2 regions of the Pseudomonas sp. MLB6B genome follow, and region 2 is predicted to be linked to the other one. Evidence: predicted binding sites of a transcription regulator. Region 2 holds the regulator's gene; the other holds the start of a gene.
The links. The regulator FliA, encoded in region 2, starts transcription of late flagellar genes. The targets are predictions, from matches to a motif close to CTAAAGTTTNNNNNNNNNNNGCCGNTAA.
Positions count from the first base shown of each region.

Region 1: ACSMEV_RS18760 (flagellar protein MotY) is a predicted target of FliA. The motif match lies at 5,500-5,527, and genes of this name have one in related genera.

Region 1 is NZ_CP199313.1:4,235,275-4,249,690, forward strand. Features, by position in the region: gene metG (methionine--tRNA ligase) at 1-598, shown strand, start outside; gene nth (endonuclease III) at 713-1,351, shown strand; gene ACSMEV_RS18740 (PA3496 family putative envelope integrity protein) at 1,457-1,630, shown strand; gene ACSMEV_RS18745 (response regulator) at 1,670-2,293, opposite strand; gene ACSMEV_RS18750 (hypothetical protein) at 2,601-3,050, shown strand; gene ACSMEV_RS18755 (argininosuccinate synthase) at 3,114-4,331, opposite strand; gene ACSMEV_RS18760 (flagellar protein MotY) at 4,432-5,463, opposite strand; gene pyrC (dihydroorotase) at 5,618-6,664, shown strand; gene rnt (ribonuclease T) at 6,724-7,335, shown strand; gene ACSMEV_RS18775 (peroxiredoxin) at 7,404-8,006, opposite strand; gene ACSMEV_RS18780 (bacterioferritin-associated ferredoxin) at 8,215-8,436, shown strand; gene bfr (bacterioferritin) at 8,637-9,110, shown strand; gene grxD (Grx4 family monothiol glutaredoxin) at 9,234-9,569, opposite strand; gene argF (ornithine carbamoyltransferase) at 9,834-10,754, shown strand; gene ACSMEV_RS18800 (ABC transporter ATP-binding protein) at 10,751-11,851, shown strand; gene ybaK (Cys-tRNA(Pro) deacylase) at 11,903-12,373, opposite strand; gene ACSMEV_RS18810 (MIP/aquaporin family protein) at 12,662-13,507, shown strand; gene glpK (glycerol kinase GlpK) at 13,567-14,416, shown strand, end outside.
Region 2 is NZ_CP199313.1:2,402,476-2,416,891, reverse strand. Features, by position in the region: gene ACSMEV_RS10690 (DUF2802 domain-containing protein) at 1-299, opposite strand, end outside; gene ACSMEV_RS10685 (chemotaxis protein CheW) at 301-780, opposite strand; gene ACSMEV_RS10680 (CheW domain-containing protein) at 825-1,718, opposite strand; gene ACSMEV_RS10675 (ParA family protein) at 1,718-2,506, opposite strand; gene motD (flagellar motor protein MotD) at 2,585-3,442, opposite strand; gene ACSMEV_RS10665 (flagellar motor protein) at 3,445-4,185, opposite strand; gene ACSMEV_RS10660 (protein-glutamate methylesterase/protein-glutamine glutaminase) at 4,185-5,348, opposite strand; gene ACSMEV_RS10655 (chemotaxis protein CheA) at 5,394-7,736, opposite strand; gene ACSMEV_RS10650 (protein phosphatase CheZ) at 7,749-8,537, opposite strand; gene ACSMEV_RS10645 (chemotaxis response regulator CheY) at 8,554-8,928, opposite strand; gene fliA (RNA polymerase sigma factor FliA) at 9,129-9,869, opposite strand; gene fleN (flagellar synthesis regulator FleN) at 9,866-10,699, opposite strand; gene flhF (flagellar biosynthesis protein FlhF) at 10,791-12,098, opposite strand; gene flhA (flagellar biosynthesis protein FlhA) at 12,110-14,239, opposite strand.

The DNA of each region.
Region 1 (14,416 bases), 1.8 Mb from region 2:
CCTGTTCCGCCAGCTGGTGATCTTCCTCAAGCCGGTATTGCCGCTGCTGGCCGCCGACGCAGAAGCCTTCCTCAACGTGCCGCCGCTGCGCTGGAGCGACCTGGGCTCGCGCCTGGAAAACCACCAGCTCAACGTCTTCAAGCCCCTGATGAGCCGTATCGAGCCGGCCAAGGTCGAGGCTATGGTCGCGGCCAGCCAGGAAGACCTGGCTGCCGCCAACGCCGAAGCGGCGACCGGCAACGGTGAGCTGAAGAAAGATCCCCTGGCCGCACAAATCGAATTCGATACCTTCGATGCGGTAGACCTGCGCGTCGCGCTGATCGTCAAGGCCGAAGCGGTCGAGGGCGCCGACAAGTTATTGCGCCTGACCCTGGACATCGGTGACGAGCAACGCAACGTGTTTTCCGGAATCAAGTCCGCCTATCAGGACCCAAGCCAGCTCGAAGGCCGGCTGACCATGATGGTCGCCAACCTCAAGCCGCGGAAAATGCGCTTTGGCGTGTCCGAGGGCATGGTCATGGCCGCAGGCCCCGGGGGCACGGAAATCTACCTGCTCAGCCCTGACAGCGGCGCCAAACCAGGCCAACGCATCAAGTGACCCCTGGCCGGTACTGGTCACGGCGCGAACGCCTGGCCAGTACCTTCATCGCTCAATACGACGTCCGCCGGCTTGCGCGCCCGACACGGACATCGCCATGCCATCGACGTAACCATGAACGCAACCAAACGCCTGGAAATCTTTAGCAGGCTGCATGAAGACAATCCCGAACCTAAAACCGAATTGGCCTACACCACGCCTTTCGAGCTGCTGATTGCCGTGATCTTGTCGGCACAGTCGACCGATGTAGGCGTCAACAAGGCGACCGCTCGCCTTTACCCGGTCGCCAACACGCCTGAAGCGATCTACGCCTTGGGCGTGGAGGGTTTGAGCCAGTACATCAAGACCATCGGCCTGTATAACAGCAAGGCCAGGAACGTGATCGAGACTTGCCGCCTGCTGGTTGAACAGCACGGCAGTCAGGTGCCTGAAACTCGCGAAGCCTTGGAGGCGTTACCAGGTGTAGGCCGTAAAACAGCCAACGTGGTGCTGAATACGGCCTTCCGCCAGCCAGCCATGGCGGTGGATACGCATATTTTTCGGGTCAGCAACCGCACCGGTATCGCGCCGGGAAAGAACGTGGTGGAAGTGGAAAAGAAGCTGGTCAAGTTCGTACCCAAGGCCTATCTGCTCGATGCCCATCACTGGCTGATCCTGCATGGCCGCTATGTGTGCCAGGCACGCAAACCGCGTTGCGGTAGCTGTCGAATCGAAGACCTGTGCGAGTACAAGCACAAGACCTCCGACGATTGAAGCAATAGAAACTGCCTGCGTCGTTGATTGAAAAAATCTTTTTTACCGCACCCCGCATTCTCGATATAAGGACGGCCATTGGCCCTTTATGCCGTGGAGTGATGGATGAGTACCGATAAAGACGACGACCTGCTCGATGATGACTTCACCGCTGAAGAGGAAGCGCCTGCTCCCATCGAGCAAGCGAAGACCAACCTGAGCAAACGCCGGACCATCGACAACCTGCTCGAAGAGCGGCGATTGCAGCGGCAGCTTACGGACTTCGACTACGACTTTTGACGGGTCGCATCCCCAACCAGGCCGCCCTCGGCGTTTCGCTCAGACCAAGCTGTGGCGCTGGGCGAGTTCGATCAGGTCGACCAACGAGCGGGCATTGAGCTTGAACAGTAGGCGACTCTTGTAGGTGCTTACCGTCTTGTTGCTCAGGAACATGCTGTCAGCAATCTCTTTGTTGGAACGGCCTTTTGCCAACTGCTGCAATACCATCATTTCGCGACTGGACAGTCGCTGAACCATCTCCGATTCGCTGCCGCTTCCAGGACTGCGTGCGGTATGAATAGCCTGGTTAGGAAAGTAGCTGTAACCCGACAACACCGCCTTGATGGCGCTCAACAACTCCGTCAATTCCTGCTGCTTGCAGACGTAACCGGCAGCTCCGGCCTGCATGCAACGCATGGAGAAATGCCCAGGCGACTGCGAGGTCAGTACCAACACCTTGCTCTCTGGGCTCAAGGCCTTCATTCGCGCGATGACCTCGAGCCCGTCGAGCTTTGGAATACCGATATCGAGAATGACGATATCGGGCAGCAGGTCCCGGGTGAGTTGCAGCGCATCTACCCCATTGTCGGTTTCGGCGACGACGTCGTACCCATGCCGCTCCATCAACATGCGTACAGCCAGACGAATGACCGGGTGATCGTCCACGATCAGCACTTTGTTCATGCGATGTCCATCTACTCGTTGTTGAATTAGAGAAGCGCAATAACGAGCAAGACTAACCCCAGGAATCCATGCTGTCCGGCCAGGAATGGCCGCCAGGATCAGGCCTACAGCAAGTAAGGAAAATTCTTACATTTTGTTAGAAATTTAAACACTGTTGGTTGGCATAACAGCTTGTATAACGGCAAGTCCGGAGGGTATCCAAACGCCTTGAAGGATCGGCCTGACGCGAACATAGGGAAGTCGCCCAGGTGTCAATCCGTGCCGGGCGGGCGTAGATAGCTTAAAAGCCCCTGCAGACACCGCCGCCATGAACAAGACAGATCCCATCAGCCCCCTGTCCATCATCGCCATCTTCGCTGGAATCATCGAAGCCTCGGCGCTGGCGTCGCTGCCGTTCCTGAGCGGCGAAAGCCAGTACATCTACACGTGGTTCCTGGTCGGATTCCCTTTCTTCCTGACCGTGCTGTTCTTTCTCACCCTCAACTTCAATTACCGCTCGTTATGGAAACCCGCTCCCCGGCCCACTTCGCCCACCGTCGTCACCATGGCGCCGGGCATGCTGTCCTTCGCGCCAGTCGAGCCGCCACTGACCCTGGCGCTATCGGGCACCGAGACTCAACGAGAAATCGAGCAGCGCCTGCTCCAAGCCATGGCTCAGGAGCTGGACCAAGAACGCGCCTGGGTCATTTACGATCTCGAAAAACGCAGGCGTGTCTGCCTGGTACTTAGCCCGAACATGGTCCCGTCCGGCTATTGAGCTGACACGAAGGGCAAAAAAAACCCCAGCCACCGGCTGGGGTTCTTGCAAGGCAGCGACGCTTTAGAGCAGCGAGCGGCCCTTGTTCGCAGCGATGCGCATGCGCAGGGCATTGAGCTTGATGAAGCCTGCGGCGTCGGCTTGGTTGTAGGCGCCGCCGTCTTCTTCGAAGGTCGCGATGTTGGCATCGAACAACGAGTCGTCGGACTTGCGGCCGACTACGGTCACGTTGCCTTTGTACAGCTTCAGGCGCACGACACCGTTCACGTTCACCTGCGAAGCGTCGATCATCTGCTGCAGCATGACGCGCTCCGGGCTCCACCAGTAGCCTGTGTAGATCAGGCTGGCATACTTGGGCATCAGCTCGTCTTTGAGGTGAGCCACTTCACGGTCGAGTGTGATCGACTCGATGGCGCGGTGGGCACGCAGCATGATCGTGCCGCCTGGGGTTTCGTAGCAGCCACGGGACTTCATGCCCACATAACGGTTTTCCACGATGTCCAGACGACCGATGCCGTTCGCGCCGCCGATCTTGTTGAGCTCGGCCAACACGGTGGCTGGACTCTTCTCGACGCCGTCGATGGCGACGATGTCGCCATTGCGGTAGGTGAGCTCCAGGTAGGTAGCCTGGTCCGGTGCGTTCTCCGGGGAGACGCTCCAGCGCCACATGTCTTCTTCGTGCTCGGTCCAGGTATCTTCCAGGACGCCGCCTTCGTAGGAGATATGCAGCAGGTTGGCATCCATCGAGTACGGCGATTTCTTCTTGCCGTGGCGCTCGATCGGGATGGCGTGCTTCTCGGCGTAATCCATCAGCTTTTCGCGCGAGAGCAGGTCCCACTCACGCCACGGAGCGATAACTTTGACGCCAGGCTTGAGCGCATAAGCACCCAGCTCGAAGCGCACCTGGTCGTTGCCCTTGCCGGTCGCGCCATGGGAAATGGCATCGGCGCCGGTTTCGTTGGCGATTTCGATCAGGCGCTTGGCGATCAGCGGACGAGCGATGGAAGTACCCAGCAGGTACTCGCCTTCGTATACGGTGTTGGCGCGGAACATCGGGAAGACGAAGTCGCGCACGAATTCTTCGCGAAGGTCGTCGATGTAGATTTCCTTGACGCCCATCGCCTGGGCCTTGGCGCGAGCCGGTTCGACCTCTTCGCCCTGCCCCAGGTCAGCGGTGAACGTCACCACTTCGCAGTCGTAGGTATCTTGCAGCCACTTGAGAATCACCGAAGTATCAAGGCCGCCGGAATACGCCAGTACGACCTTTTTTACGTCCGCCATGCCATCACTCCACGGGTTGTACGGAAAGCCCTGGATTCTACCGGCCTTGCGCGCAGATTTACAGGGGCGCGACAGCTTGTGACGGCAAAGCGACAGGACTTCAGGTCCCAGCCGGTTTCGCGGTACCGGTCACTGCGCCCTTGGCCGCTGTCGACGCAGGGGCCGGCGACGCGGCTGAAGGCGCAGTGGCAGGCGCTGCCGGCGTGCTGCCGGTCGCTGGGTTGGCCGCAGGCACCTGTGCGGATGGAGCCGCCGCATTCTCTACGCGCTTGGCTGCCTGGGTGACGCGCTCGAGCTGAACGCTCACGCGGCGGTTGCGTGCCCGGTTGGCGGCGCTGTTGTTCTTGGCCAGCGGATAGCGTTCGCCGTGGAAACGCACTAGGATCTGCTCCATGGGTACACCATGGCTCACCAGGTAGTCGGCCACCGCCAGCGCGCGCCGCCGCGAGGTGTCGCGGTTGCTCAGACGATTGCCGCTGTTGTCGGAGTGGCCGTCCAGCTCGATGTGGTTCACCGTCGGGTCGGCCTTGAGATAGGCAAGGATCACGTCCAGACGCGCACGGGCAGCGGCGTCCAGCTCGACACCCGCGCCGGGGAAGCCGATCTGGGTCTGGCGCACCTGGTCGTAATTCATCGGCAGCAGCTTGCCGGCGCAGGCCAGGTAATCTTCGAAGCCCTTGCTGAAGTTCACCGGCAGCACACGCACTTCGATCGGCTGGCCGCCCTCGCCCGAAGCCTTGCGTACCACCGCACTGCGACCGTCGAGCAACCCGCTGATCACGCGGCTGGCCTGGGCCTGGGTCGAGCTGAACAATACGCCACCTACGCCCAGGCGCACGCTCCCCAGCCCGATGTCGCCCCGGCCGGGCTGCCAGGGCGCGGCGGCAGCCGATAGCGTGGCGCTGCCGGCACCGAGCAGGTGGCTGTCCGAGCGCAGGCCGAAGGTCGGTTGCTCACCGGCGCGGCGGGTGAACTCACCACTGCCGAACCCCTTGATGGGCTGGATCAGACGGCACTCGAACTGATCGCCCTCGACCTTCCAGGCCGCGTCTTCGAGGCGGCTTTGCAAGGTTACGGCGCCCGCCGGCAGAGTAGCGAACAGGGTGAACAGGATCAGGTAACACTGGCGCACGGGCGGCTCCATGAATCGTTGCGGCATACCTGCAGGCTATCGGACGCAGCAGACAAAACTTGATAGTGGCCACCCTACCCGGGCTACGCTGATGCTCGAACGGCGGTTTTCCGGTAGCATGGGCACCCTGAGTTCGACCCGCCTGGAATCCCCAATGTCCGATCGCCTGACCCTCCTGCGCCCCGACGACTGGCACATCCACCTGCGCGACGGAGCGGTGCTGCAGCACACCGTCGCGGATGTGGCACGCACTTTCGCCCGCGCCATCATCATGCCCAATCTGGTGCCTCCGGTCCGCAGCGCCGACGAAGCAGGCGCCTACCGCGAGCGCATCCTCGCCGCGCGCCCGGCAGGCAGCCGCTTCGAACCGCTGATGGTGCTGTACCTCACCGACCGCACCCGTCGCGAGGACATCCTGGCGGCAAAGGCCAGCGGCATCGTCTATGCCGCCAAGCTCTATCCCGCCGGTGCGACGACCAATTCCGACTCGGGCGTGACCAGCATCGACAAGATCTTCCCCGCCATCGAAGCACTGGCCGAAACCGGCCTGCCGCTACTGGTGCATGGTGAAGTGACGCGTCCCGAAATCGACGTGTTCGACCGGGAAAAGCGCTTCATCGACGAGCACATGCGGCGCTTGGTCGAGCGCTTCCCGGACTTGAAAGTGGTGTTCGAGCACATCACCACAGGCGATGCCGCGCAATTCGTCAGCGAGGCGTCGGCCAATGTCGGGGCGACCATCACCCCGCAGCATCTGCTGTACAACCGCAACCACATGCTGGTCGGCGGCATTCGTCCGCACTTCTATTGCCTGCCGATCCTCAAGCGCAACACCCACCAGGTGGCGCTGCTCGATGCGGCCACCAGCGGCAGCGCGAAGTTCTTCCTGGGCACCGATTCGGCGCCCCATGCACGCCATGCCAAGGAAAACGCCTGCGGCTGCGCCGGATGCTATACCGCCTTCGCCGCCATCGAGCTGTACGCCGAGGCCTTCGAATCGCGCGGTGCGCTGGACAAGCTCGAAGGCTTCGCCAGCTTGCACGGCCCGGCTTTCTACGGCCTGCCGGCCAACACCGATCGTATCACCCTGGTACGCGAAGAATGGACGGCCCCGGCCAGCCTGCCCTTCGGCGAGCAGACCGTGATTCCGCTGCGCGCAGGTGAAACTTTGCGCTGGCGTTTGCTGGAGAACCAAGCGTGACCGACGAACATTACGAAGACGAGCAGGACACAGCTGGCAGCCCCGGCTCGCGCCACCCGATGGCCGAGCGTTTCCGTGGCTACCTGCCCGTAGTGGTGGATGTGGAGACCGGTGGTTTCAACAGCGCCACCGACGCCCTGCTGGAAATCGCTGCCGTGACCATCGGCATGGACGAAAAAGGGTTTCTGTTTCCCGAACACACCTACTTCCACCGAGTGGAGCCGTTCGAAGGCGCCAACGTCGAACAGGCTGCGCTGGAGTTCACCGGCATCAAGCTCGACCATCCGCTGCGCATGGCGGTCAACGAAGACGTGGCCCTGACCGACATCTTCCGTGGCATCCGCAAGGCGCTCAAAGCCAATGGCTGCAAACGGGCGATCCTGGTGGGGCACAACAGCAGCTTCGACCTGGGCTTCCTCAACGCCGCCGTTGCGCGCAACGACATGAAGCGCAACCCGTTCCACCCCTTCTCCAGCTTCGACACCGCCACGCTGGCGGGTCTGGCCTACGGGCAAACCGTGCTGGCCCGTGCCTGCCAGAGCGCCGACATCGATTTCGATGGGCGCGAAGCCCATTCGGCGCGTTACGACACCGAGAAGACCGCGGAACTGTTCTGCGCCATCGTCAACCGCTGGAAAGACATGGGCGGCTGGCGCGACTTCAACGACTGATTCGTCGCCGAATCGCCCCCATGAAAAAACCGGCCATCGCGGCCGGTTTTTTCGTATCTGGCGTAGCCTTACAGCTTGCCAGCGTTCTCGCTCAGGTATGCGGCAACGCCTTCTGGCGAAGCGTTCATGCCTTTGTCGCCTTTTTTCCAGTTGGCCGGGCACACTTCGCCGTGCTCTTCGTGGAATTGCAGGGCATCGACCAGACGCAGCAGCTCGTCCATGTTACGGCCCAGTGGCAGATCGTTGATGATCTGCGAACGCACCACACCGTTGGTGTCGATCAGGAAAGCACCACGGAACGCGACGCCGCCTTCGGACTCGACGTCGTAGGCCTTGCAGATTTCGTGGGTCATGTCGGCGGCCAGGGTGTACTTGACCGGGCCGATGCCGCCGTTGTTGACCGGGGTGTTACGCCAGGCGTTGTGGGTGAAGTGCGAGTCGATCGACACGCCGATCACTTCCACGCCGCGGGCGACGAAGTCGGGAATGCGATTGTCCAGGGCGATCAGCTCGGACGGGCAGACGAAGGTGAAGTCCAGCGGGTAGAAGAACACCAGGCCGTACTTGCCTTTGATGGCCGACGCCAGGTTGAAGCTGTCGACGATCTCGCCGCTGCCCAGTACGGCGGGAACGGTGAAGTCAGGGGCTTGCTTGCCTACGAGTACGCTCATTCTTTATCTCCTGATGGTGGGAATGATGAAAGGCCGGAGGAACCTGTCCTCTGGAATCACACAAGGCCGACCATCATACACGCCTTGCAGGAACAGGCCGAATCTACCGCCGGTCGCGCCGCTGGCATCGGGCGCCTCGGCGTTTTGACAAGCATTATCATTACCATTAAGCTCCAAGCCATCGAATCACCCAGCGATGGTCAGCCCCATGTATGTGTGTCTTTGTGTCGGCGTCACCGATGGACAGATCCGCGAAGCGATCTACGAAGGATGCTGCAGTTACCGGGAAGTCCGCGAAGCCACGCAAGTGGGTACGCAATGCGGTAAATGCGCCTGCCTGGCCAAACAGGTGGTTCGAGAAACCCTGACCGAATTGCAGGTCAGCCAGCAGACGACCCTCGCCTACCCGGTCGAATTTACCGCTGCGTAACAGCCTGATTTCTAAAGAACCGGACCTCATGTCCGGTTTTTTTATGCCCATAATTCAATAAGTTAGGCCACCAACGCGGTTCACAAACATTCTTATTCCTATTAATTTTCACTTAGTATTCAACTACTTAGGTTTGACAGCCTGACTAGCCGCGCTCAAACTTGCGCCATCGGCACACTTCTCACGGCAGGCATTCAGACATGAAAGGCGACATCAGCGTCATCCAGCATCTCAACAAGGTCCTCGGAAACGAGCTGGTCGCCATCAACCAATACTTCCTGCACGCCCGCATGTACGAAGATTGGGGCCTCAATGCCATCGGTAAGCACGAATACAAAGCGTCGATCGACGCCATGAAACACGCCGATAAATTGATCAAGCGCATCCTGTTCCTCGAAGGCATTCCCAACGTGCAGGACCTGGGCAAGCTGCTGATCGGCGAGCATGCCAAGGAAATGATCGAGTGCGACCTGATGCTCGAGCGGCGCGGGCTGGCAGAGCTCAAGGGCGCCATCGCCCATTGCGAGACCTCGGGCGACTTCGGTAGCCGTGAAATGCTCGAAGATATCCTTGAAGCCAAGGAAGAGCAGATCGACTGGCTGGAAACTCAGCTGGGTCTGATCGACAAGATCAGCATCGAGAACTACCTGCAATCGCAGATGGGCGAAGAGTAAACATCCTCCCGCAGCGCCAATGAAAAAAGCCCCGCTACTTCGACAAGTAGCGGGGCTTTTTCGTAGGACGAGCCCTTTGCACTGAAAAGCCGACTTGGCGCCGGCCCACAGGCTTCGACAGACTCAGGCCTCGGCGGACTTGGCCTTGGCAGCGGCGTCCTTGATCAGGGTTTGCAGCTCGCCGTTGTCGAACATTTCCATGACGATATCGCTGCCGCCGACCAGCTCACCGCCAACCCACAGTTGCGGGAAGGTCGGCCAGTTGGCGTACTTGGGCAGGTTGGCGCGGATTTCCGGGTTCTGCAGGATGTCGACGTAGGCGAACTTCTCACCGCAGCCCATCACAGCTTGCGAAGCCTTCGCCGAAAAGCCGCATTGCGGGGCATTGGGCGAGCCTTTCATATAAAGCAGAATGGTGTTGTTGGCGATCTGCTCTTTGATTGTTTCGATGATATCCATGAAGCACCTCTGCTGAACTTTCCGACAGGTTCGTCGGCACGGTGCCGCATTGTATCGGAAAGCCGACGGCCCTGCTCGATCGGACCGACATACGCTCTCACCAAATGCACGGTCGTGCGCCCCTTGGTTTCGAGCGACATTTAATTATAGTATTGCGTCTTCCCCTTTTTCTGTCCGCCCCGTGCGGCTTACGCCGCAGGTTTCTACCGTTGTCGAAAAAAACAACGGCACGCCTGCCGAACGTTGCAATTAAGGTATTCAATCATGAGCGCTAGGCACTTTTTCTCCCTGATGGACTTCACCGCTGACGAATTGCTCGGCGTGGTCCGTCGCGGCATCGAGCTAAAAGACCTGCGTAACCGCGGCGTGGTATTCGAGCCGCTGAAGAACCGCGTCCTGGGGATGATCTTCGAAAAATCCTCGACGCGTACCCGGGTCTCGTTCGAGGCAGGCATGATCCAACTGGGCGGCCAGGCGATCTTTCTCTCGCCACGCGATACCCAGCTCGGCCGTGGCGAGCCGATCGCCGACAGCGCCAAGGTACTGTCGCGCATGGTCGACGCGATCATGATCCGTACCCATGCCCACACCACCCTCACCGAGTTCGTCGAGCACTCGCGCGTACCGGTGATCAACGGCTTGTCCGAAGAGTCGCACCCTTGCCAGCTGCTGGCCGACATGCAGACCTTTCTCGAGCACCGCGGCTCGATCCAGGGCAAGACCGTGGCCTGGGTGGGCGACGGTTTCAACATGTGCAACTCCTACATCGAAGCGGCCGTGCAGTTCGGTTTCCAACTGCGTATCGCCTGCCCTGAAGGCTATGAACCCGATCCACGCTTCCTGGCCCTGGGTGGCGACCAGGTGCAGATCGTGCGCGACCCCAAGGCAGCGGTCAGCGGCGCGCATCTGGTAACCACCGACGTCTGGACTTCGATGGGCCAGGAAGAGGAAACTGCACGTCGCCTGGCGCACTTCGCGCCGTACCAGGTCACCCGCGATCTGCTCGACCTGGCGGCACCCGATGCCCTGTTCATGCACTGCTTGCCCGCCCACCGTGGCGAGGAAATCAGCCACGACCTGCTCGACGACCCGCGTTCGGTCGCCTGGGACCAGGCTGAGAACCGCCTGCATGCGCAGAAGGCGCTCCTCGAATTCGTCATCGAACCGGCCTATCACCACGCATGAGTGCTCCCCTACTGCTGAACCTGCGCAACCTGGCCTGCGGCTACGGCGATCAACGCATCGTCCAGACGCTCAACCTGCACCTCAATGCTGGCGACATCGGTTGCCTGCTGGGTTCGTCCGGGTGTGGCAAAACCACCACCTTGCGCGCCATCGCCGGCTTCGAGCCGGTGCACGAGGGTGAAATCCAGCTGGCCGGTGAAGTGATCTCCCGGCCAGGTTTTACCCTGGCCCCGGAAAAACGCCGGATCGGCATGGTGTTCCAGGACTACGCGCTGTTTCCTCACTTGACCGTGGCGCAGAACATCGCCTTCGGCATCGGCAAGCACCCGCGGCAGGCGGCGGTGGTCGAGGAAATGCTCGAACTGGTCAAGCTCAAGGGGCTGGGCGGGCGCTATCCGCATGAGCTGTCCGGCGGCCAGCAGCAGCGCGTGGCCCTGGCCCGAGCGCTGGCACCCGAGCCGCAACTGCTGCTGCTCGACGAGCCATTCTCCAACCTCGACGTGGAGCTGCGTCGGCGCCTGAGCCATGAGGTGCGCGACATTCTCAAGAGCCGCGGCACCAGCGCCATTCTGGTCACCCACGATCAGGAGGAGGCTTTCGCCGTCAGCGATCAGGTGGGGGTATTCAAGGAAGGCCGCCTGGAGCAATGGGACACGCCCTACAACCTCTACCACGAACCTCAGACGCCATTCGTCGCCAGTTTCGTCGGCCAGGGCTATTTCATCCGCGGCCAGATGAACAGCCACGAAGCGGTGGGCACCGAGTTGGGCGAGCTGCGCGGCAACCGCGCCTACCCCATGCCTGCGGGCACGCCGGTAGATGTGCTGCTGCGTCCAGACGACATCGTGCATGCGCCGCAGAGCCCCCTGCGCGCCCGGGTGGCGGGCAAGAGTTTTCTCGGCGCCTCGACGCTCTACCGCCTGCAACTGCCGACCGGCAGCCAGTTGGAAGCGATCTTCCCAAGCCATGACGATCACGCACTGGGCGATGAGGTCGGCATCAGCGTAGCCGCCGATCACCTGGTGCTGTTCGCCGTGCCTGGCAGCGTCGCCGCGCAATTGCACCCTGCGCAGGCTGGCGTGCGGCGCCACAGCTAAGCGCCCGGGCCACTCGCCTGCCACTTCGCAGCGGCAGGCGAACCTTTTCGCTCAAGCGCGACCGATTGGCGCGAAGCTGCCTTGGGTATGCTGCACCAAGACTGCCGCTGACAGCTCCACTTCCAAACCGCGGCGCCCTGCACTCACGTGCACGGTCGGCACCTGTTGCGCCGATGTGTCGATGAAGGTACGCAGGCGCTTCTTCTGCCCCAGCGGACTGATACCTCCCACCAGATACCCAGTGGCACGCTGCGCCACGGCAGGGTCGGCCATTTCGCATTTCTTGGCTCCGGCCGCCTGGGCCAACGCCTTGAGGTCCAGGGTGCCCACCACCGGCACGACCGCCACCAACAACTCGTGCTTCTCCGTGCAGGCCAGCAAGGTCTTGAACACCTGCCGAGGATCGAGCCCCAGCTTTTCCGCCGCCTCCAACCCATAGGACGCAGACTTGGGATCGTGCGCGTAACTGTGTACTCGGTGCTCGGCACGGGCTTTGTTCAGCAGGTCAAGGGCGGGGGTCATGCACAGCTCCGATGGCCATCGAGGGGGAGGCCCACTTTAAGCGATGGGGCCAGCGACAGCCACTAAGGGGATGGCGCTTGCAAGGTCATGCTCCCTGCGCTTGGTCAGAATGTGGCTGAACGTTCACTTTCGACCTTTGACATCCGCGTTTCTTGTCTATATTTTTTCGTTTTTGAATAGAAGGTGCACTTTCCTGGTGCGCATTTCTGCTCGCCCGCCCGTCTTTGGGTACTTGCGAGCGTTGCTGTCAGGCCATCACGGCGCATTACAACAAGAACGAGGTCCTACATGACGACTGCACTACGCCAGCCTACCCTGGCCGCCCAATGCTTGGCCGAATTTCTCGGCACCGCGCTTCTCATCTTCTTTGGCACAGGCTGCGTCGCCGCGCTCAAGGTCGCGGGCGCTAGTTTGGGCTTATGGGAAATCAGCATCATCTGGGGGGTCGGCGTGAGCATGGCGATCTACCTCACCGCCGGTGTTTCAGGTGCGCACCTGAACCCTGCGGTCAGCATCGCGCTGACGGTGTTCGCCGATTTCGACAAGCGCAAATTGCCCTTCTACATCCTCGCGCAAATCGCCGGCGCCTTCTGTGCAGCCGCGCTCGTGTACACCTTGTACAGCGCGCTATTTTTCGATTACGAAAATGCCCACGCCATCGTGCGTGGCAGTGAAGCCAGCCTGGAGCTGGCAGCGGTGTTCTCCACCTACCCCCACCCGTCGCTGTCGATCGGCGGCGCCTTCCTGGTGGAAGCGGTGATCACCGCCATCCTGATGGCCGTGATCATGGCCCTGACCGACGACAACAACGGCTTGCCCCGCGGCCCGATGGCGCCTTTGTTAATCGGTTTGCTTATCGCCGTGATCGGCAGCGCCATGGGCCCGTTGACCGGCTTCGCCATGAACCCGGCGCGCGATCTGGGCCCCAAATTGATGACCTTCTTCGCCGGCTGGGGCGAGATCGCCTTCACCGGCGCACGCGACGTGCCCTACTTCCTGATCCCGATCTTCGCCCCCATCCTCGGCGCTTGCGTCGGCGCAGGACTGTATCGCGTGCTGATCGCCCGGCATCTGCCGGTTGGGCTGCCTGCCCAGGCCGGCGATAATGCCCAGACCGAAACCCAGACTTCCTGAGGTCATGCCGGGTGGCCACACCCGCAAGACCGTCCCTTATCTTTTCCAGGCCAACGACCATGACCGACACCCAGGATAAGCAGTACATCATCGCCCTCGACCAGGGCACCACCAGCTCGCGCGCGATCATCTTCGACCGCGACGCCAACGTCGTCGGCACCGCCCAGCGCGAGTTCGTCCAGCACTATCCGCAAGCCGGCTGGGTCGAGCACGACCCGATGGAAATCTTCGCCACCCAGAGCGGCACCATGGTCGAAGCCCTGGCCCAGGCCGGCATCAGCCATGCCCAGGTGGCGGCCATCGGCATCACCAACCAACGGGAAACCACCGTGGTCTGGGACCGCGAAACCGGGCGCCCGGTGTACAACGCCATCGTCTGGCAATGCCGCCGCAGCACCGACATCTGCGCGCAGCTCAAGCGCGACGGCCACGAAGACTACATCCGTGAAACCACGGGCCTGGTGATCGACCCCTACTTCTCCGGCTCCAAACTCAAGTGGATCCTGGACAACGTCGAAGGTGTGCGCGAACGCGCCGAGCGCGGCGAGCTGATGTTCGGCACCATCGATACCTGGCTGATCTGGAAATTCACCGGCGGCAAGGTGCACGTCACCGACTACACCAACGCCTCGCGCACCTTGATGTTCAACATCCACACCTTGGAGTGGGATGCCAAGCTGCTGGAGATTCTCGGCATTCCCCGGCAGATGTTGCCCGAGGTGCGTGCGTCCTCCGAAGTCTATGGCCACACCAAGAGCGGCATCGCCATCGCCGGTATCGCCGGCGACCAGCAGTCGGCGCTGTTCGGCCAGATGTGCGTCGAGGCCGGCCAGACCAAGAACACCTACGGCACCGGCTGCTTCCTGTTGATGAACACCGGCAACAAGGCGGTCAAGTCGTCCCATGGCC
Region 2 (14,416 bases):
AGCTTGGCGGCCTGGGAGAACGTCATGTCGTTGGGGTCGCGCTGTTCGAGCTGCAACAACTTGTCGGGCAGCGGCGCCACCACGCTGCGCAGCTCATGGAGGGCGTCTCCCATGCGCACGGTGACGTTCTGGTAGTCGTCCAGGCGCTTGGCCAGGTCCTTGATGCGCTGATCGCGCAGCGCATCGCCCACCGCCTGCTCGGCCAGCACCTGGCGCTGGCGCTTGCTGTAGTTGAGGAACAACCACAGGCTCACGGCCCATAGCAACGCCAGGAACAGCACCGCCACCTCGAAGATCACCTCAGATGTTCTCCAGTTCCGACCATTCTTCCTCGGTCATCATCTTGTCCAGCTCGACCAGGATCAGCAGCTCGCCGTTCTTGTTGCACACGCCCTGGATGAACTTGGCCGATTCGTCGTTACCGACGTTGGGCGCGGTTTCGATCTCGGACTGGCGCAGGTAGACCACTTCGGCGACGCTGTCGACCAGGATGCCGACCACTTGCTTGTCCGCCTCGATGATCACCACACGGGTGTTGTCGGTCACTTCGGTGGGCATCAGGCCAAAGCGCTGGCGCGTGTCGATCACGGTGACCACGTTGCCGCGCAGGTTGATGATGCCCAGCACGTAGCTGGGCGCCCCCGGTACCGGCGCGATCTCGGTGTACCGCAGGACTTCCTGGACCTGCATGACGTTGATGCCATAGGACTCATTGTCCAGGCGGAAGGTTACCCATTGCAGAATCGGGTCTTCGGAGCCCTGCGCAGACGATTTTTTCATTCCCCTACCCTCGAAATCCGCCAGTGGCGGTGTGTGCGGCTGTGTCATTGGTGTTTGGCGTGCATCTGCTTGACGGCGCCACTGGCGATCAGTTCCGCCAGTTCGGCGACGTCGAGCAAGGCGCACATGTGTTCGATCACGGTGCCGGCCAGCCACGGGCGTTGGCCCCGTTGGCTGCGCCATTTGATTTCGTCCGGGTCCAGGCGCAACGAGCGGCTGACCTGATGCACAGCCAGCCCCCACTCGTAGCCCTGCACCGAGATCACGTATTGCAGGCCCTGGCGGAAGTCGTCGCGGTAGCGGTCGGGCATCACCCAGCGCGCGGTGTCGAGCACTTTGAGGTTGCCGGCCTGGCACGTGAGGATGCCGAGGAACCAGTCGGGCTGGCCGAACAGCGGTGTCAGCTCCTGGCCCGCCAGCGGATAGATCGAGCCCAGGCAGACCAACGGCACGGCCAGGGTCAGCCCGGCGACGTCGAACAGCAGGCACTCGAACGGCTCGGCCGCCCAGGCTGGGCGGCCGGTATCGTTGGCCGGCGGCTGCGGCGGCAGCACGGCAGGCCGGTGCACGTCGGCCACCGGCGCCAGCGGCTCGACATCGAGCTCGACGACCGGCTCGCTCGACGCCGACACAGGGATCTCTGTCGGCACCTGCTCGTCGGCCACGGTCGGGACCGCCTCGGGCAGCGTGAGCACGCTGGGCAGTACCGGCGGCGTCGGTTCGGCGAATGGCCGCGACGGTACGCTGACCAGCGTTACCGGCTGGCGACGGGCATCGCGCTGCTGCTCTTCGCGCACGGCCTGGGCGAAATCGTCGGCGTCGCCGTGCGCCTCGGCGACGGGCGCATCCGGCAACTCGGTGGCCTCCTGCAGCAACCCGTCAAGGTAGGACTGCAAGGCCAGTTGCGGCTTGCTGGCAAGCGGTCGGGGTGCGTTCATCAGGCCACCTGCAAAGCGTTACGGTAGGTCAACAGGTGCTTGAGCAGCGCGCGGTAGGCGATCAGGCCGCGGCTCTTGGCATCGTGCTGGCTGGGAGTGACGCCAGCGCGGCTGGCATCGCGCAGGCGTGTGTCGACCGGGATGTAGCCCTGCCAGACCTGTTCGGGGTAACTGTCGCGCAGCAGCTTGAGGGTGCCCATCGACGCCTGCGTGCGGCGGTCGAACAAGGTCGGCACGATCTGGTACGGCAGGGCCTGTTTGCGCGAACGGTTGATCATGGTCAGGGTGCTGACCATGCGCTCCAGGCCTTTGACGGCGAGAAACTCGGTCTGCACCGGAATCACCAGTTGTTGGCTCGCGGCCAGGGCGTTGACCATCAACACGCCGAGCAACGGTGGGCTGTCGATCAAGGCGAAATCGAAATCCTGCCATAGCTGCGCCAGGCTCTTGGCGATCACCAGCCCGAGGCCGTTCTGCCCCGGTGACTGGCGCTCCAGCACCGCCAGCGCGGTGCTCGACGGCAACAGCGAGATGCGCTCGTCGCTGGTCGGCAGCAGCAATTGGCCCGGCAGCCCCTCGGGGACTGCGCCCTTGTGCTGGAACAGGTCGTAGCAACTGTGTTCGAGGGCATCGGGGTTGTGCCCGAAATAACTGGTCATCGAGCCGTGCGGATCGAGGTCGACGACGATCACGCGCTTGCCCGCCTCGGCCAGCAGGCCCGCGAGTGCGATGGTCGTGGTGGTCTTGCCGACCCCACCTTTTTGATTGGCGACTGCCCAGACTCTCATGGTGCCTTGATTCCTCCCGGACGGCCGACAGCCTTGCCGGGAACGGTTTTTGGATTCGGTGACGGAGAATTGACGGGATCAGCTGTCATTCGCCGCCGCTCCGCTCGCTGGTGCACTTTGTGTGCCAGCCCGGCGCAATGCTGCGTCTGGCGTGGCGTTGGCCGAACCGGTGGCGGTCAGGCTGCGGCGCACTTCGAGGTTGCGCGAGATCACCAGCACCACACGCCGGTTTTGCGAGCGGCCTGCGGCGGTGGCGTTGCTGGCCACCGGCTGGTATTGGCCGTAACCCACCGAGGCCATGCGCGCAGGGTCCACACCGTCGAGCGCCAACAGGCGCACGATGCTCGCGGCGCGTGCCGACGACAGCTCCCAGTTGGTCGGGTATTGCGCGGTGCGAATCGGCTGGTCGTCGGTAAAACCCTCGACGTGCACCGGGTTGGCGAAGGGTTTCAAAATCCCCGCCACGCGGTCGATGATGGAAAAGGCCGCGTCGCTGGGCATGGCGTCGCCACTGCCGAACAACAGCGACGAGTTGAGCTCGATCTCCACCCACAGCTCGTTGCCACGCACGGTCATCTGCTTGCCTGCGATCAAGTCGCCGAAGGCGGCGGTGACTTCGTCGGTGATGGTCTTGAGCGGATCGTTGGCGGTCTGCCCCAGGCCCGCGTCGGTTTGCTCACTGTCCTTGATCAATGGCTGCGCCGGGCGCGTGCTGAGCGGCCGCTCCTCACCGATGGGGATCGGCCGCGTGCTGCGCTCCGGGTCGTTGAACACGCCCAGCAACGCCTCGGACACCACCTTGTATTTGCCCTCGTTGACCGAGGAAATCGAATACATCACCACGAAGAAGGCGAACAGCAGTGTGATGAAGTCGGCGTAGGACACCAGCCAACGTTCATGGTTTTCGGGCTCTTCCACGTGACGACGACGACGCATGCCTACTCCATGAAGCCTTGCAGCTTCAGCTCGATCGAGCGTGGATTCTCCCCTTCGGCGATCGACAGCAGACCTTCGAGGAGCATTTCCCGGTAGCGCGACTGGCGCAGCACCAGCGCCTTCAGCTTGTTGGCCACCGGCAGGAGGATCAGGTTGGCGCTGGCCACGCCGTAGATGGTGGCGACGAAGGCCACGGCGATGCCGCTGCCCAGTTGCGCGGGGTCGGCCAGGTTGCCCATCACGTGGATCAGGCCCATCACCGCACCGATGATGCCGATGGTCGGCGCGTAGCCGCCCATGCACTCGAACACCTTGGCCGCTTGCAGGTCGCGGTTTTCCTGGGTGAGGAAATCCACCTCGAGGATGCTGCGCACCGACTCGGGCTCGGCGCCGTCGACCAGCAGTTGCAGACCTTTGCGGGCATAAGGATCCGGCTCCAGGTCGGCCACGCTTTCCAGGCCCAGCAGGCCTTCCTTGCGCGCCGTCAGGCTCCAGTTCACCACCCGGTCGATGCCACCGGCCAGGTCGACGCGCGGCGGAAAGATGATCCAGCGCAGGATCTGCAACGCCCGCTTGAACGACGACAGCGGCGACTGCAACAGCGCGGCCGCCAGGGTACCGCCCAGTACGATCAGTGCTGCCGGGCCGTTGATCAGCGCACCGGCATGGCCGCCTTCCAGGAAATTGCCGCCGACGATGGCGACGAAAGCCAGGATGAGACCGATCAGGCTGAGCACATCCATCAGTGGCAGGCCTCGACCAGGTGCTTGCCGATCTCGTCCAGGCTGTACACCGCATCGGCCAGATTGGCTTTGACGATGGCCATGGGCATGCCGTAGATCACGCAGCTGGCCTCGTCCTGCGCCCATACCGTGCTGCCGCACTGCTTGAGCAGGCGCGCGCCTTCGCGGCCGTCGGCGCCCATACCGGTGAGCACCACCGAGAGCACCTTGTCGCCGTAGGACTTGGCCGCCGAGCCGAAGGTGATGTCCACGCACGGCTTGTAGTTCAGGCGCTCGTCGCCGGGCAGGATTTTCACCGCACCGCGGGCATCGACCATCATCTGCTTGCCGCCAGGCGCGAGCAGCGCCAGGCCAGGGCGCAGGATGTCGCCGTCTTCGGCTTCCTTGACACTGATGCGGCATAGCTTGTCGAGGCGCTCGGCGAAGGCCTTGGTGAAGGCCGCCGGCATGTGCTGGATGAGCACGATGGGCGCCGGAAACTGCGCGGGCAGTTGCGTCAGCACCCGTTGCAGGGCCACCGGCCCGCCTGTGGAGGTGCCGATGGCGACTAACTTGTAGGCCTTGCGCCGCGGCGCGGGCGAGCTGGCCGGCGCAGCTGCCGTGGGTGCGGCAGTGCGCGACGGCATTGGGCTGCGCGCGGTGGCCGGATGTGGCGCGTGGCTGGCAGGCGTGCCGGCGCTGGGGGCATGGGCAGGCACAGGGCTGGGCGCGGACGGCGCGGGCGCAGGGCTCGAACTTGGGCTGGCGTAGCTGCCGAACCGGCGGTTGCTGCGCGACAGCGTGTGGACCTTCTCGCACAGCATCTGCCGGACCTTGTCCGGATTGCGCGAGATGTCTTCGAAATTCTTCGGCAGGTAATCGACCGCACCGGCATCCAGCGCATCGAGGGTGACCCGGGCGCCTTCGTGGGTCAGCGAGGAGAACATCAACACCGGGGTCGGGCAGCGCTGCATGATGTGCCGAACCGCCGTGATGCCGTCCATCATCGGCATCTCGTAGTCCATGGTGATGACATCGGGCTTGAGCGCCAGCGCCTGGTCGATGGCTTCCTTGCCATTGGTCGCGGTGCCGACGACCTTGATCGCCGGGTCGCCGGCGAGGATTTCAGAGACACGGCGGCGGAAGAAACCCGAATCATCCACCACCAGGACTTTGACTACCATAAACACTCCGTTAGACGGCGTGCCCTCGCAGGCGCGCCGACGCGATCAGATACGCCGCGCGGCGTAACGCTTGAGCATGCTCGGCACATCCAGAATCAGCGCGATGCGGCCGTCACCGGTGATGGTCGCTCCCGACATGCCGGGGGTGCCTTGCAGCATCTTGCCCAGCGGCTTGATGACCACCTCTTCCTGGCCCACCAGCTGGTCGACCACGAAACCGATGCGCTGGGTGCCGACCGACAGGATCACCACGTGGCCTTCGGGCTGCTCCTCGTGGGCCTGGCCCTGCACCAGCCAGCGCTTGAGGTAGAACAGCGGCAAGGCCTTGTCGCGCACGATCACCACTTCCTGGCCGTCGACCACGTTGGTGCGCGACAGGTCGAGGTGGAAGATCTCGTTGACGTTGACCAGCGGGAAAGCGAAGGCCTGGTTGGCCAGCATCACCATCAGGGTCGGCATGATCGCCAGGGTCAGCGGCACCTTGATGATGATCTTCGAGCCCTGGCCCTTGACCGAGTTGATGCTGATGGAGCCGTTGAGCTGGGAAATCTTGGTCTTGACCACATCCATGCCCACGCCACGGCCGGAGACGTCGGAAATCTCGGTCTTGGTCGAAAAGCCCGGGGCGAAGATCAGGTTGTAGCAGTCCGATTCGCTCAGGCGGTCGGCGGCGTCCTTGTCCATCAGGCCTTTTTCCACGGCCTTGGCACGCAGGATGGCTGGGTCCATGCCCTTGCCGTCGTCGGAGATCGACAAGAGGATGTGGTCGCCCTCCTGCTCGGCCGACAGCACCACGCGTCCGGTGCGCGCCTTGCCCGAGGCTTCGCGTTCTTCGGGCATCTCGATGCCGTGGTCGACCGCGTTGCGCACCAAGTGCACCAGCGGATCGGCCAGGGCTTCGACCAGGTTCTTGTCCAGGTCGGTCTCTTCGCCGACCAGCTCCAGGTTGATGTCTTTCTTCAACTGGCGCGCCAGGTCGCGGACCAGGCGCGGGAAGCGGCCGAAGACCTTCTTGATCGGCTGCATGCGGGTTTTCATCACCGCGGTCTGCAGGTCGGCGGTGACCACGTCGAGGTTGGACACGGCCTTGGACATGGCCTCGTCGCCGCTGTTGAGGCCCAGGCGCACCAGACGGTTACGCACCAGCACCAGTTCGCCGACCATGTTCATGATCTCGTCCAACCGCGCGGTGTCGACGCGCACGGTGGTCTCGGCTTCGCTGGCGTGCTTCTCCGCCGGTGGCGCGGCTGGCGCACGTGCCGGAGCCGGGGCTGCCGGCTTGGCAGCGGCCGGTGCCGGGGCAGGCTTGGCCACAGGCGCCGGGGTGGCGACCGCGGAGGCCGTGGCGGTTTCGGCTACGGGCGCGACGCGCTCGGCGGCGAACTTGCCCTTGCCGTGCAGCTCGTCGAGCAGGGCTTCGAATTCGTTCTCGGAAATGTGCTCGTCGTTGCCGGCAGGCGCTGTTGCGGCAGGTGCCGCGGTTTGCGCTACGGCGCCCGGCGCTACGGCGCCCGACGCAGCGGCGCCCGACGCGGCGGCGCCCGGCAAGGCGTCGGTGGTGAAGCTGCCCTTGCCATGCAACTGGTCGAGCAAGGCTTCGAACTCGTCGTCGGTGATCTCGTCGCTGGCCGCAGCCGGTGCCGGCGTCTCGGCCGCCGCTGGCGTGGCCTTGGCCGAGAACTGGCCTTTGCCGTGCAACTGGTCGAGCAAGGATTCGAATTCAGCGTCGGTGATTTCGTCGCTTTCGCCACCGATCGGCTCGGCCGGCGTCGCTTCGACGCTGGCCGGAACGACTGGCGGCTGCGCAGCGGCGGCAGCTTCGGCCTTGACCGCGTCGAGCGAATCGAGCAGACGCTCGAACTCGTCGTCGGTGATGTCGCTGTCGTCGGCCGCTGGCGCAGTCACGTCAGCCGCAGCCGGTGCAGCCGGAGTCGCGACGGCGACCGGTGCCGCCGGCTCCGGCGCGGCCGGCGTTGCGACGCCCGGCACTTCGGCACCGGCCGGCTCGGCCAGGCGTGCCAGCGCGGCCAGCAGCTCGGGCGTGGCCGGGGTCACCTCGGTCCGCTCGCGCACCTGGCCGAACATGCCGTTGACCGCATCCAGCGCTTCCAGCACCACGTCCATCAGTTCGGCATCCACGCGGCGTTCGCCCTTGCGCAGGATGTCGAAGACGTTCTCGGCAATGTGGCAACACTCAACCAGCTCATTGAGCTGGAGGAAGCCGGCGCCCCCTTTTACGGTATGAAACCCGCGAAAAATCGCATTGAGCAGGTCCGCGTCATCGGGTCGGCTTTCCAGCTCGACCAGCTGTTCGGACAACAGCTCGAGAATTTCGCCGGCCTCAACCAGGAAATCCTGGAGGATTTCTTCATCGGCGCCGAAGCTCATTGAACGTGCTCCTTAAAAACCAAGGCTGGATAGCAAATCGTCTACATCGTCCTGACCGGACACGACGTCCTCACGCTTATCGGCATGAATCTGCGGACCTTCACCTCGAGTCGGATGTTTTTCTTGGTCTTTTTCATCGCGCAGCTGCTGATGGTCATGTTCGATACCGGCGAAGCGGTCGACCTGACTGGCCATCAACACCAACTTGAGCAGATTGCTTTCGACTTCCGTCACCAGCGCAGTGACGCGCTTGATGACCTGGCCGGTCAGGTCCTGGTAGTCCTGGGCCAGCAAAATGTCGTTCATGTGCCCGGCGACCTTGCGGTTGCCTTCGGCGCTGCTCGTCAAGAATCCGTCGACGCGGCGCGCCAGGTCACGGAACTCGGTGGCCGAGACTTCGCGGCGCATGAAACGTTGCCAATCGCCACTCAGGGCCGAGGCCTGCTCGGCCATGTCGTTGAGTACGGGCGTGCTTTCTTCGACCAGGTCCATGGTGCGGTTGGCAGCGTTCTCGGTCAGTTTGACCACATAGCCCAGCCGCTCGGTGGCATCGGTGATCTGCGAGACTTCTTCGGCCTGCGGCATGCGCGGGTCGATCTGGAAACTGACGATGGCGCTGTGCAGCTCGCGGGTCAGCTTGCCGACCTCGTTGTACAGGCCCAGGTCGCGGGTCTGGTTGAGCTGGTGGATCAGCTGCACGGCGTCGCCGAAACGGCCTCGTTCGAGGCTCTCGACCAGCTCGCGAGCATGCTTTTTCAGGGTGCCTTCGAACTCACCCAGAGAGGTATCGATAGATTCCATTGCGCCCCCTGGCGGCTTAGCCGTTCACGCGCTCGAAGATCTTTTCGATCTTTTCTTTCAGCACCTGGGCGGTGAAAGGCTTGACCACATAACCGTTGACCCCGGCCTGGGCCGCTTCGATGATCTGGTCGCGCTTGGCTTCGGCGGTGACCATCAGCACCGGCATGCCCTTGAGCGTGTCGTGGGCGCGGACCTTGCGCAGCAGGTCGATGCCGGACATGCCGGGCATGTTCCAGTCGGTGACGAGGAAGTCGTAATGGCCCTTTTCCAGCATCGGCAACGCCGTGGTGCCGTCGTCGGCCTCGTCGGTGTTGGTGAATCCCAGATCGCGCAGCAGGTTCTTGATGATCCGCCGCATCGTCGAGAAATCGTCAACGATGAGGATTTTCATGTCTTTGTTCAATTAGAGATCTCCAAGCAGTCTCATCACGCGCCCGGCGCCGAGCGCGTGCGTCATTCGTTCTTAAAGCGGCAAAGTGCACGCCTCGAGGAGCAAGCGATGCGGCGTTGCCAAACAGTTACGCGCTTTGTGAAGCCACCGCGATCCGCTCTTACCTACCACTTGCCACTTGCAACTCGTAGCCGGCCGCCCTATCGGGCGCGCCATTCCCCCAGGCGACTGCGCAGGCGCGCCGCACATTGGCTGTGCAACTGGCTGACCCGCGACTCGCTGACCCCCAGCACTTCGCCGATTTCCTTGAGGTTCAGCTCTTCGTCGTAGTACAGCGCCAGGACCAGACGCTCGCGTTCCGGCAGGTTGGCGATGGCGTCAGTCAGGGCTGCCTGGAAGCGTTCGTCTTCGAGGCCACGACCCGGTTCCGGCGAGCCGCTGGCGCCGTCTTCGTGCAACCCTTCGTGCTCGCCGTCCTGCAACAGATCGTCGAAACTGAACAGGCGGCTGCCCAATGTATCGTTGAGGATGCCGTAATAGTCATCCAGCTCCATCTTAAGTTCGGCAGCGACTTCATGATCTTTAGCGTCACGTCCGGTTCTCGCTTCCACGGCGCGCATCGCCTCGCTGACCATGCGCGTGTTGCGGTGCACCGAACGCGGGGCCCAATCGCCCTTGCGCACCTCGTCGAGCATGGCGCCGCGGATGCGGATGCCGGCATAGGTCTCGAAGCTGGCGCCCTTGCTGGCGTCGTATTTGTTGGCCACTTCCAGGAGACCGATCATTCCGGCCTGGATCAGGTCTTCGACCTGCACGTTGGCCGGCAGGCGCGCCAGCAAGTGGTAGGCGATGCGCTTGACCAGCGGCGCATAGCGCTCGATCAGTTCGTACTGAGCGTCCTTGGACGCACGGCTGTACATCTTGAATCCGCTCGCACTCATAGCACCGGCCCTGCGCTGGTCGGCTGCACCAGGCGCTCTACGAAGAACTCCAGGTGGCCGCGAGGATTGGCTGGCAGCGGCCAGCTGTCGACCTTCTGCGCGATGGCCTTGAAGGCCAGGGCGCATTTGGAACGGGGAAAGGCTTCGTACACCGCGCGCTGCTTCTGCACGGCCTTGCGCACCGACTCGTCGTAGGGCACGGCGCCGACGTACTGTAGCGCCACATCGAGGAAGCGGTCGGTGACCTTGGTCAGCTTGGCGAACAGGTTGCGCCCTTCCTGCGGGCTCTGCGCCATGTTGGCCAGCACACGGAAGCGGTTCATGCCGTAGTCGCGGTTGAGCAGCTTGATCAGCGCGTAGGCGTCGGTGATCGAGGTGGGTTCGTCGCACACCACCAGCAGCACTTCCTGGGCGGCGCGCACGAAGCTCACCACCGAGTCGCCGATGCCGGCTGCGGTGTCGATGACCAGCACGTCGAGGTTGTCGCCGATTTCGCTGAAGGCCTGGATCAAGCCGGCATGTTGCGCAGGCTGCAGGTGCACCATGGTTTGCGTGCCGGAGGCTGCCGGCACGATGCGCACGCCCCCCGGGCCTTGCAGCAGCACGTCGCGCAGCTCGCAGCGGCCTTCGATGACGTCGGCCAGGGTGCGCTTGGGCGTCAGCCCCAGCAGCACATCGACGTTGGCAAGGCCAAGGTCGGCGTCGAGCAGCATGACCCTGCGCCCGAGCTCGGCGAGCGCCAGGGACAGGTTCACTGAAACGTTGGTCTTACCGACGCCGCCTTTGCCACCGGTCACGGCGATGACCTGTACGGGATGCATGCTACCCATGTCTGTTGTTTACCTTGTCTCGCTTGGACCCATGCCACAGTGGAGGCCAACTGCCCGCCCCGTTCTGTAGGTACTTTTCGCAGCACATCTCTCAACCCACCCGCTTGCCTGGGTGGTGGTACAGATCAGCGAACATGTCGGCCATGGCCTCTTCGCTGGGTTCGTCCTGCATCTGCACGCTGACCGCACGGCTCACCAACTGGTGCTTGCGCGGCAGGTGCAGGTCGTCAGGAATGCGCGGCCCATCGGTGAGATAGGCGATCGGCAATTCGTGACCGATGGTCAGGCTGAGCACTTCGCCCAGGCTGGCCGTTTCGTCGAGCTTGCTCAGGATGCAGCCGGCCAGGCCACAGCGTTTGTAGCTGTGGTAGGCGGCCGACAGCACCTGCTTCTGGCTTGTGGTGGCCAGCACCAGATAATTCTTCGAAGCGATGCCGCGCCCGGCGAGCGTCTCCAGCTGCATGCGCAGGGCCGGATCGCTGGCTTGCAGGCCGGCGGTGTCGATCAGCACCACGCGCTTGCGCAGCAGCGGCTCCAGGGCCTGGGCCAGCGACTCGCCCGGGTTCACGTAGGTCACCGGCACGTTGAGGATGCGGCCCAAGGTCTTGAGTTGCTCCTGGGCACCGATGCGGAAACTGTCCATGCTCACCAGCGCCAGGCTGCCGGCGCCGTACTTGAGCACGTAGCGAGCGGCCAGCTTGGCCAGGGTGGTGGTCTTGCCCATGCCGGCCGGGCCGACCAGGGCGATCACCCCGCCCTGCTCGATCGGCTCGACGTCGGGCACCTGGATGCGCCGCGCCAGGTGCGCCAGGACCATGCGCCAGGCGTGGCGCGGGTCTTCGATTTCGGCGGTCAGCTCCAGCAGGTCGCGGGCCAGGGCACCGCTCAGGCCGATGCGCTGCAAGCGGCGCCAGGCGTTGGCCTGCTGCGGCTTGCTGCCTTGCAGCTGGTTCCAGGCCAGCGAGCCGAGCTGCACTTCGAGCAGTTCGCGCAGGCCCGAGAGTTCGGCGCGCATGGCGTCGAACAGCCGTGGATCGACCGCCGCCGGCGCGGCAGGCGCGGCGCTGGCTGGCGCGTGGGCATGGAGGTCGATCAGCGGCTCGGCAGCGGTCAGCGACTGGCCGGCGAACAGCTGGCTGCCTTCGTCGCCTTCATGGCGGCTGGACAGCTCGGCCTGGGCCGTGACGATACGGGTCTGGGTCTTGCGCAGTTCTTCTTCGAGCTCGGCGTTGGGCACCCGCGGCGCCAGCACCGAAGGCTTGTAGTCGAGCGCGGCAGTCAGTTCCACGCCGCCGGCAATGCGCCGGTTGCCGATGATGGCGGCATCGGAGCCCAGCTCATCTCGGACCAGCTTCATGGCCTGTCGCATATCGGCGGCGAAAAAACGCTTAACTTGCATAACCCACTACCTCAGCCGTTAGGGCCCACAGTGGCAACGATGGTGACCTGCTTGTTGTCCGGTATTTCCTGGTACGCCAGCACGTGCAGGTTGGGCACTGCCAGGCGCCCGAAGCGCGAGAGCATCGCGCGGATGGGACCTGCCACCAGCAGGATCGCCGGCTGGCCTTGCATTTCCTGACGCTGGGCGGCTTCGATCAGGGAGCGTTGCAACTTCTCGGCCATGCTGGGCTCGAGCAGTACACCGTCTTCCTGACCTTGTCCGGCCCGTTGCAGACTATTGAGCAAAATCTGTTCCAACCTTGGCTCCAAGGTGATCACGGGCAGCTCGGACTCAACGCCGACAATGCTTTGCACGATGGCGCGACACAATCCGACGCGCACGTTGGCCACCAGCGCGGCGGTATCTTGACTCCTGCCCGCGTTGTTGGCGATCGATTCCGCAATACTGCGGATATCGCGCACCGGCACCTGCTCGCTGAGCAGCGCCTGCAAGACCTTGAGCAGCCCCGACAAGGAAATGACGCCCGGCACCAGCTCCTCGGCCAGCTTGGGCGACGCCTTGGCCAGCACCTGCAACAACTGCTGCACTTCCTCGTGACCGATCAGCTCGTGGCAGTGCTTCTGCAGGATCTGGTTGAGGTGAGTGGCCACTACCGTACTGGCATCGACCACGGTATAGCCCAAAGATTGCGCCTGGGAGCGCTGACCGACGTCGATCCACACCGCTTCCAAACCAAATGCCGGGTCGCGCGCGGCGATGCCGTTGAGGGTGCCGAACACCTGGCCGGGGTTGATCGCAAGCTCGCGGTCCGGGTAGATCTCGGCTTCGGCGAGAATCACGCCCATCAGCGTCAGGCGGTAGGCGCTGGGTTGCAGGTCGAGGTTGTCGCGGATGTGCACGGTGGGCATGAGGAAACCAAGGTCCTGGGACAGCTTCTTGCGCACGCCCTTGATCCGCGCCAGCAATTGCCCACCCTGGTTGCGGTCCACCAGCGGAATCAGCCGGTAGCCCACTTCCAGACCGATCATGTCGATGGGAGTGACGTCGTCCCAGCCCAGTTCCTTGGTTTCCTGAGCGCGCTGCGGCGAGGGCAGCAGGTCTTGCTGGCGCTGCACTTCGGCCAGGGCCACGGCTTCGGCCTGCTGCTTCTTGCGCCACACCAGGTAGGCACCGCCACCGGCGAGCAGCCCCAGGCCGATGAAAGCCACGTGGGGCATGCCTGGCACCAGGCCCATGACGATCATCAGCGCGGCCGACACGCCCAAGGCCTTGGGCGAATCGAACATCTGCCGGTTGATCAGCTTGCCCATGTCTTCGGAGCTGGAAGCCCGGGTGACCATGATCGCGGCCGCGGTGGACAGCAGCAGCGACGGCAGCTGCGCCACCAAACCGTCACCGATGGTCAGCAAGGCGTAGACCTTGCCCGCCTCGCTGAACGGCATGCCGTGTTGCAGCATGCCGATGAGCATGCCGCCGATGAGGTTGATGAACAGGATCAGCAGGCCGGCGATGGCGTCGCCGCGCACGAACTTGCTGGCACCGTCCATCGAGCCGTAGAACTCGGCTTCGCCGGCCACTTCGGCGCGGCGCAGCTTGGCCTGGTTCTGGTCGATCAGGCCGGCGTTGAGGTCGGCGTCGATGGCCATCTGCTTGCCGGGCATGGCGTCGAGGGTGAAACGCGCGCTCACCTCGGAGATACGCCCGGCACCTTTGGTCACCACCACGAAGTTGATGATCATGAGGATGGCGAACACCACCGCACCGACCACGTAGTTGCCGCCGATCACCACCTCGCCGAAGGCCTGGATCACCTTACCGGCCGCGCCATGCCCTTCCTGGCCGTGCAGCATCACTACACGGGTGGACGCGACGTTCAGCGCCAGACGCAACAGCGTGGCCACCAGCAGGATGGTCGGGAAGGCGGCGAAATCCAGCGGCCGCAGCGCGTACACGCACACCAGCAGGACCACGATCGACAGCGCGATGTTGAAGGTGAAGAACACGTCGAGCAGAAAGGGCGGAATCGGCAACATCATCATTGCCAACATGACCAGCAACAGCAGCGGCACGCCCAGGCTCCCTCGACCGAGACCGGCGAGGTTGTTGCGGGCATGACTGATTAGATGCGAGCGATCCACCGGGCGTCCTCTTGCAGCAAAACTTTGACGCCAATGCGGCGCTTGGCGGGTGCTTTGCAAGAAGCTGTCCAACTTCAGCGGACGGGGTACAGGAGGGGCTTGAAGGCAATGGCGGGCCGTCCAGGCCCCAGGTTTTCTCCTGCCGAATCGCAGTGGGTGGATGGGGCCTGCCTCGCA